DNA from 3 places in the Paenibacillus chartarius genome. Region 3 is predicted to be linked to each of the others. Evidence: predicted binding sites of a transcription regulator. Region 3 holds the regulator's gene; each other region holds the start of a gene.

Region 1 (2,272 bases), on a different contig from region 3:
CATCCCATCGAAAAAATAATGCACGATCAGCGGCGGACGCTCGTCCGGCGGAAGCTCATTCAGTCCGGTCACCTCGCCGTTCGGATCGTCCTTGGCGAGAATGCTGAGCGCATAGGGCAGCTCGAGACCGTATTTAATCTCGTTATTCTCCGTCAATATGCCGCCGAATACGAGCGGAGCCTGCGTGCTTGTCTCAAAATGCCACTCCGCCGCAGCCAGCTTTTCCGGCTGGTATTCGGCGAGGAACTTGCCCGAGAAGTCGCCTACAACTCCGGTTGCGATCGAGAATACGAGAGCGGCCCCCATCGTCAGCCGGAGCGCTTTGCGATAATAGATATGGTCGCGCTTCTTGAGCAGCGCATATGCGGTGATGGACGCGAGCACGAATGCGCTTGTCATGTAGGCGGAAGTCAGCACATGAGCAACCTTCGTCGGCGTCGCCGGATTCAGCATCGCCAGAATCGGGTCGATATCGACGATCTTATTGCCATCCAGGCGAAAGCCCTGCGGCGTATTCATGAACGCATTGACGATCGTAATGAACACGGCCGAAGCCGATGACCCGATCATGACCGGGATCATGAGCAGGAAGTGGGTCATTTGGTGCTTGAACCGGTCCCACGTATACAAGTAAATGCCAAGGAAAATCGCCTCGAAGAAAAACGCGAACGTCTCCATGAACAGCGGCAGCGCAATGGCCTGTCCGGCAATTTGCATAAAGCTCGGCCATAACAGACTCAGCTGAAGTCCAATCGCGGTGCCGGTCACAACGCCGACGGCGACCGTGATCACAAAACCTCGCGCCCAGCGCCGGGCGAGCAGCAAATAGTGCGGATCGCTGCGGCGAATGCCGGTCCACTCGGCGAGGGCAATCATCACCGGGACACCGACGCCTATGGTCGCGAACAAAATGTGGAACGCCAGCGTCAGCTCGGTCAGCATCCGGCTGTACAGAATCGGATCGTAAGCGGACATAGGGGATCAACTCCTTTGTTAGCTGAATATGTGACGGGACAACGACAGCATCATAATGACCGCTACTACTATGCATACGACGACGAGCCGTTTTTCTTGCCGGTCGGAGGGGGTCATGACGCGATCACCTGCTTTCTGGAGGGGATGGGGGTGCAAGGTGCTGGTGCTTCTGGATGGGAGGTATCTGCTTTTATTGTATGCGATAGATTGTGATTTTTTTCACATAAATGTGGAGGATGTTTGACAGATGTTTGGCGGATTTGGGGCGGGTGCCGGCGGCGGCCGGATAATCTGAATGAAGCATGCAAAAAGTTCCTTGATTTGTTTGAAGATATTTTATCAAAGGTGAAAAACCAAATTAACATCCCATAACTAAGGATGATGTAATTAACTTATTACAACAAATGCCACTTATTTTCAGAGCCCGTCTTAAAAATATACTCCGAGAAATTCCGTGTTGAACGAACAACCTTGATCCTATGGCACATTATTCATCCTTCCGTACAAAAAAGTGCGTACTTCTCAAGTGAAAAGGGAGTTGGTATAGTCGAAAAAAAGAGTTGAGGTGAAACGACATGACTTCTTATCGATGGAATGTAGGCAATCGAAGTATTGCAGGGGGAACGGCGTTAGAGTTGGATTCGGTATTTAGTAAGCCGCCAATCGATCCATTTATCAAAGGCGAAGATGAGCATACGTTCATTTGGAATTTGCCCAATGGAGTTTACCAAGCCCGGGACATCGTAAAAGCACTGAACGTTCTACTTCAAGCGGTCGTTGTGCGGCTTGGGGGCAAGGCAGCGGATGCGGAGACGCTTTTGGATGCCCTGCAGGCGAGTTTGGCGATATCCGGAAGAGAGTCGACATTACCGCTAGAGTCTCTGCAGTTTGGAGTTCAGGTCGGGATTGAGCTTACCCGTCAAGCCGAGCTGATCGGAGAGACTTTGGTTCGTTGGGTTCGAGAATTGAACTTGCAACAGGGGACTCTCGAAGAAGCCGAGAGTTCGGTTCTGAGCCGTCTTGCCTTCCGAAGCAAGTGCGACAACCATCTGTGGACCGATCAAGCTACAGACCTCCTGACCGGCGCGGCAGGCGGCCCCGTCGTTATGCAGCTGTACAACGAGTATCTGCATCAATTCGTCCTTTTGAGAAATGCATTGTTACCTTTCGCTAATTGGGAAGAGGTTCCGATTGAGATTCGGGAAGGTCGGAAGTTCAGAGGTTTAAGGTTTCTGGAGGAGGCGCATACAGAATTTCTGTCTAAGCTGCTGTCCAAAAGAATCACGCACAGGTCAAT
Region 2 (2,272 bases), on a different contig from region 3:
GCATAAACCGGCCCCGGCTATGAGCGTATCGTTTCGATGATATTCCGGCGAATCCTCATCGGAAATCACAGCCGCAATGCCGCCTTGGGCATAGCGGGTATTGCTGTCGAGCAGCGATTTTTTCGTGATCATCAAGACCCGCTTTGTCTCGCTGGCTTTAATCGCCGTAAACAAGCCGGCAATCCCCGCACCGATCACAATAACGCCGGTTCGAACCCTGGGCAGCTGCTCCGTATCAAAATCTACCAAATATCGCGGGAACACCGCCCATCACCTCATCAGAGTACACGGAATACGCCGTCCGCAAGGACGGCGCTAGGAATCCGGAACTGTTATTTAACCAGCAGCATTCTTTCGAGGGACAGCCGCGCCTTATCCGCTACGTCCTCGGGGACGTAAATTTCCGGCTGCATCGTCTCCAGGCAGCGCGCTACCTTCTTCAGATTGTTCACTTTCATATTCGGGCAAACCAAGTATTTCGTGGCAAAATGGAACTTCTTCTCCGGCGAGTCCTTCCGGAGCTGATACCCTGTGCCGTCTTCGGTACCAACGATAAACTCCTGGCAGTCCGATTCTTTGCAGTACTTAATGATGGCGGTCGTACTGCCGACGAAGTCGCCCAGCTTCACAACCTCGGGACGGCATTCCGGATGGACGACGAACTGCGCATTCGGATGGGCGGCCCGCATTTCCTCGACATCCTTCACCGTCAGCATGTCATGCGTATTGCAGTACCCTTCCCAGATGATCATCTTTTTATTTGTGAATTTTGATACATAGTCGCCCAAATTTTTATCCGGCACCCAGATAATCTCATCCGAGTCAACGGAATTGACCACCTTCACGGCATTCGCCGACGTACAGCAAATATCGGTTTCCGCCTTAATATCGGCCGATGTGTTGATGTACGCCACGACCTTCGCGTTCGGATGCTGGCGCTTGAGCGCACGCAGTCCCTCTACATTGACCATATCCGCCATCGGGCAGCCGGCACGCTCGTCCGGAATGATGACCTTCTTGTTCGGAGCAAGAATCTTCGCACTCTCTCCCATGAAATGAACCCCGCAAAATACGATGACGTCCGCATCGGTCTGCGCCGCCTTCTGGGCAAGCAGGAAAGAATCACCGCGGAAATCGGCAATCTCTTGAATCTCGTCACGCTGATAATAATGAGCTAAAATAATGGCGTTTCTTTCTTTCTTTAGCTGGGCGATGCGCTCCTTAAGCTCGCGGTTTTGCTCCGCCTTACGCTCTTGCGCCAGCGCCTCCATTGTAGCCGCCATGCCGCTTCCCCCTCCTGTGGGTCACTCCTATTGGTAGTATCACCGCTGCCTATATTCATATGAAGTCAAATATTGAAAAGTTTACACCTACTTTACACTTCTAAGGGTAGTGTGTCAATGAGCAAATTCCCCGTAAAAACAGCAAAAAACCGGTGTGCTCGATAGCGCACGCCGGTTTGTGAATCGGGTCACATACTCTCGGTTTTCTTCGTATTCTAGGGAGGTTGGCCTTGGATGTTGATCTTCAGGTCGCCCTCGATATCAACTTCTAGTAAGATATCTCTAAAGAATATGGTGCGGAATTATAGGCACGTACTACCACCGTATATGTTCCAGTTTGAAAATTTGGAATCGATATTTCGTCTTGTGGGGGCCGATCTCCGCGCACACTCACATCTAAAGGAGAATCAGTGGATGGTGATTGCCCAAGTATTCTGTGCCCTGTTAATGTATTCTCGAAGGCGTCGAAGGGACACTATAAAAATTAATTTCTTCAATTGCATCTAATTTACTAAAGTCATTTTTGGTAAAGCTCATTTCGTAATTAAATTTTGATCCCGCACCAACTTCCGCCCGTTTCCCTAATAACTTTTCTAGCTTGTTTTGAAAAACATCCTCAGATGCAGTTTCATAAATCCTGATTGCAATTGGAAACAGTTCAGAATCGCTTCTATTTTTGTACTCTTCTTTTAGTAAAGATAAATCTTTGCTTCTCGTTATTGCGTTATTTGAAGGAGCACTATAAAAAACAATCTCTCCAATTGTATCCAACTTTTTCAAATCGCTTTTAGTAACGTTCATCGTGTAGTTATATATTGATCCAGCTCTTTTCTCCGCCCGTCTTCCTAATAACTTTACCAGCATATTTTGAAACACATCCTCAGATGCGTCTTCATAAATCGTAATTACAATTGGAAACAGTTCAGAATCACTACTGTTTTTGTAGCTTTCATTAAGTGAAGATACATCTTTGCTTAAATTGGCAGAAC
Region 3 (2,272 bases):
AATTTGATCGTCTTCAAATACCATGCAGCCGTGCACAATCGTATCGGCTTCGTTCGCCGTCACGAAAATTCCGTTAACAATGATTGTTGTACTCATCTCTTATTTCCTTCCATATGCCGAAGTAGAATGCATCCACCTCAATGTACAACGGAAACTTGCGAAAATCAAGGCGAAGCAATCATACTCCGGAAACCCGGATTATAAACTAGTAGTGTGTGCAAGAGTTAGGGAGGGATATTCATGAAATTGTTTCAGCGCCAAGAAACCGACTTCATGTCGTTACTCATAATGGCGGCGGAAAACTGTCTGCATGCCGCCCATTTGTTTCGCGAAGCGATGATGGGCGAAGCGGGGCCGGTACATCATTTGGACGCCATGATGCAGCTGGAGCACAAAGGCGACGAAATTACTCACGAAATTTTGAAAGGGCTCAGCCTGAAAATGCCGGCACCGCTCGAACGAAGCGATATCATGGAGCTGGCGTCCCGGCTCGACAGCGTCATCGACGGCATCGAAGCGACGCTGGCCCGTTTCGACTATTTGAACATTCAAATGAAAAATCCGTACATGCAGCAATATTCGATTATTATTGTCAACGCCTGCCAACACATTCTCGACTCCTTCAAGCTGCTTTCCAACAAGAAGTGGCTGCAAATATCGGAGCACAGCGTCCAGCTTCACGTTCTGGAACATGAGGGCGACAAGCTGATGCGCGAAGGTATCCGCGAAATTTTCACAAATCCGACGGACCCGTACAACGATTTCAAGCTGAAAGAGCTTTATGAACGAATGGAACAAACGACGGATGCATGCGAAGATGTAGCCGATGTGCTGAACAGCGTTGTGCTGCGGTATTCGTAGCATGTTCCAGCCGGACGAATCATGACAAAATGACCCTCATCGGCTCTTCGGCCGACGAGGGTCATTGCTGTTACAAATAATACGCCAGGCTCTGCAGCTCGGCCGTGAAATCCGCATGATGCACACGCACTTCACTGGGCACCTTAATGACGATCGGGGCAAAATTGAGCACTGCCTCTACGCCGGCAGCGACGAAGTTGTTCGCCACATTTTGCGCTTCGGCCGCCGGCACTGTAATAATCCCGATCCGAACGCCGAGCCGGGCGATCGTCTCCACCAGCTCCGACATCGGCTGTACCGTCAAATTGTTAATCGTCTCTCCCCACTTGGATGGGGATGCGTCGAACACGGCGACGATCTTCATCTCTTCCCGCAAATAAATATTATAATTGCACAGCGCACGGCCGAGATTACCCGCTCCGACAAGGGCGACCGGGATATGGCGGTCGAGCTTCAAGATTTGCCGAATTTTCTCAATCAAGTAGTTGACATCATAGCCGATGCCCTTCTTGCCGAATTCCCCAAAATAAGCAAGATCTTTGCGGATTTGAGCCGGATTCAGGTCCAGCTTCTGCCCGAGATCCTGTGACGATACGGTCAGCACGTTCTTCATCGCCAGCTCGTTAAGGTGACGCAAATAGATCGGCAGTCTGCGTACGACCGCTTCGGATATTTTAGGTGTTTTCAACCCGTTCCCCCTCCATCCACTCTTGGATCCGCGCCGTCAATTGCTTGCTCGGCATATGCTCGATCTTCGGCCCCGGCAGCGAATACAAGAAATATTTGCCGTAGTTCGTCTCGAGAACGCGGGTATCGTAAATAATGACGATGCCCCGGTCAGACGCTCGTCTGACAAGACGCCCGAAGCCTTGCTTGAAGCGAATGACCGCTTGCGGAACCGACAGCTTCATGAAAGGGTTCTGGTTGTTTTTCTTGATGAGTTCGCTCTTCGCTTCCGCTAGCGGATGATTCGGCGGCTGGAACGGCAGTCGAACGATCGCCAAACAGCTCAGCGCATCGCCCGGAATGTCGACGCCTTCCCAGAACGAGCTCGTGCCAAGAAGCACCGCCGCGCGGCTGTCCTGGAATTGCCGGAGCAGCTTGCTGCGGTTGCCGCTGTCGACGCCTTGGCCGAGCACGCCGATATCGTGCGGCTGCAGCCGCTCCTTCAAGCCGGCATGCACCTGCTTCAGCATCCGCGAAGATGTGAACAACACCAGCATGCGGCCGCGGGTGACGAGCGCCACCTCGGCCAGAGAATTCAGCAGCGCATCGACGAATATCGCTTCGCCGGCGGCTCCGCCTTTAATATTCGGGAAATCCCGCGGAATGACGACGAGCGCCTGCTTCCGGTAATTGAAAGGCGACGGCAGCTGAACCGTCTTCAGCTTATCCGTCCCGTTCTCCGCCT

What was found. Region 3 encodes Rex, which represses fermentation and respiration genes when NADH is low (regulators of the CRP and FNR family bind a similar motif). Its sites were predicted from a motif close to TTGTGAAATATTTCACAA; they were not measured.
Region 1: ACFFK0_RS28045 (cytochrome ubiquinol oxidase subunit I) is a predicted target of Rex. The motif match lies at 1,183-1,200, and genes of this name have one in related genera.
Region 2: nadA (quinolinate synthase NadA) is a predicted target of Rex. The motif match lies at 1,460-1,477, and genes of this name have one in related genera.

The regions. Positions count from the first base shown of each region.
Region 1 is NZ_JBHLWN010000115.1:8,392-10,663, forward strand. Features, by position in the region: gene ACFFK0_RS28045 (cytochrome ubiquinol oxidase subunit I) at 1-975, opposite strand, end outside; gene ACFFK0_RS28050 (hypothetical protein) at 1,551-2,272, shown strand, end outside.
Region 2 is NZ_JBHLWN010000110.1:14,807-17,078, forward strand. Features, by position in the region: gene nadB (L-aspartate oxidase) at 1-264, opposite strand, end outside; gene nadA (quinolinate synthase NadA) at 333-1,271, opposite strand; gene ACFFK0_RS27310 (hypothetical protein) at 1,728-2,272, opposite strand, start outside.
Region 3 is NZ_JBHLWN010000077.1:201,637-203,908, forward strand. Features, by position in the region: gene ACFFK0_RS20620 (amidohydrolase) at 1-96, opposite strand, end outside; gene ACFFK0_RS20625 (DUF47 domain-containing protein) at 241-861, shown strand; gene ACFFK0_RS20630 (redox-sensing transcriptional repressor Rex) at 932-1,549, opposite strand; gene ACFFK0_RS20635 (ATP-dependent DNA helicase DinG, 3'-5' exoribonuclease type) at 1,536-2,272, opposite strand, start outside.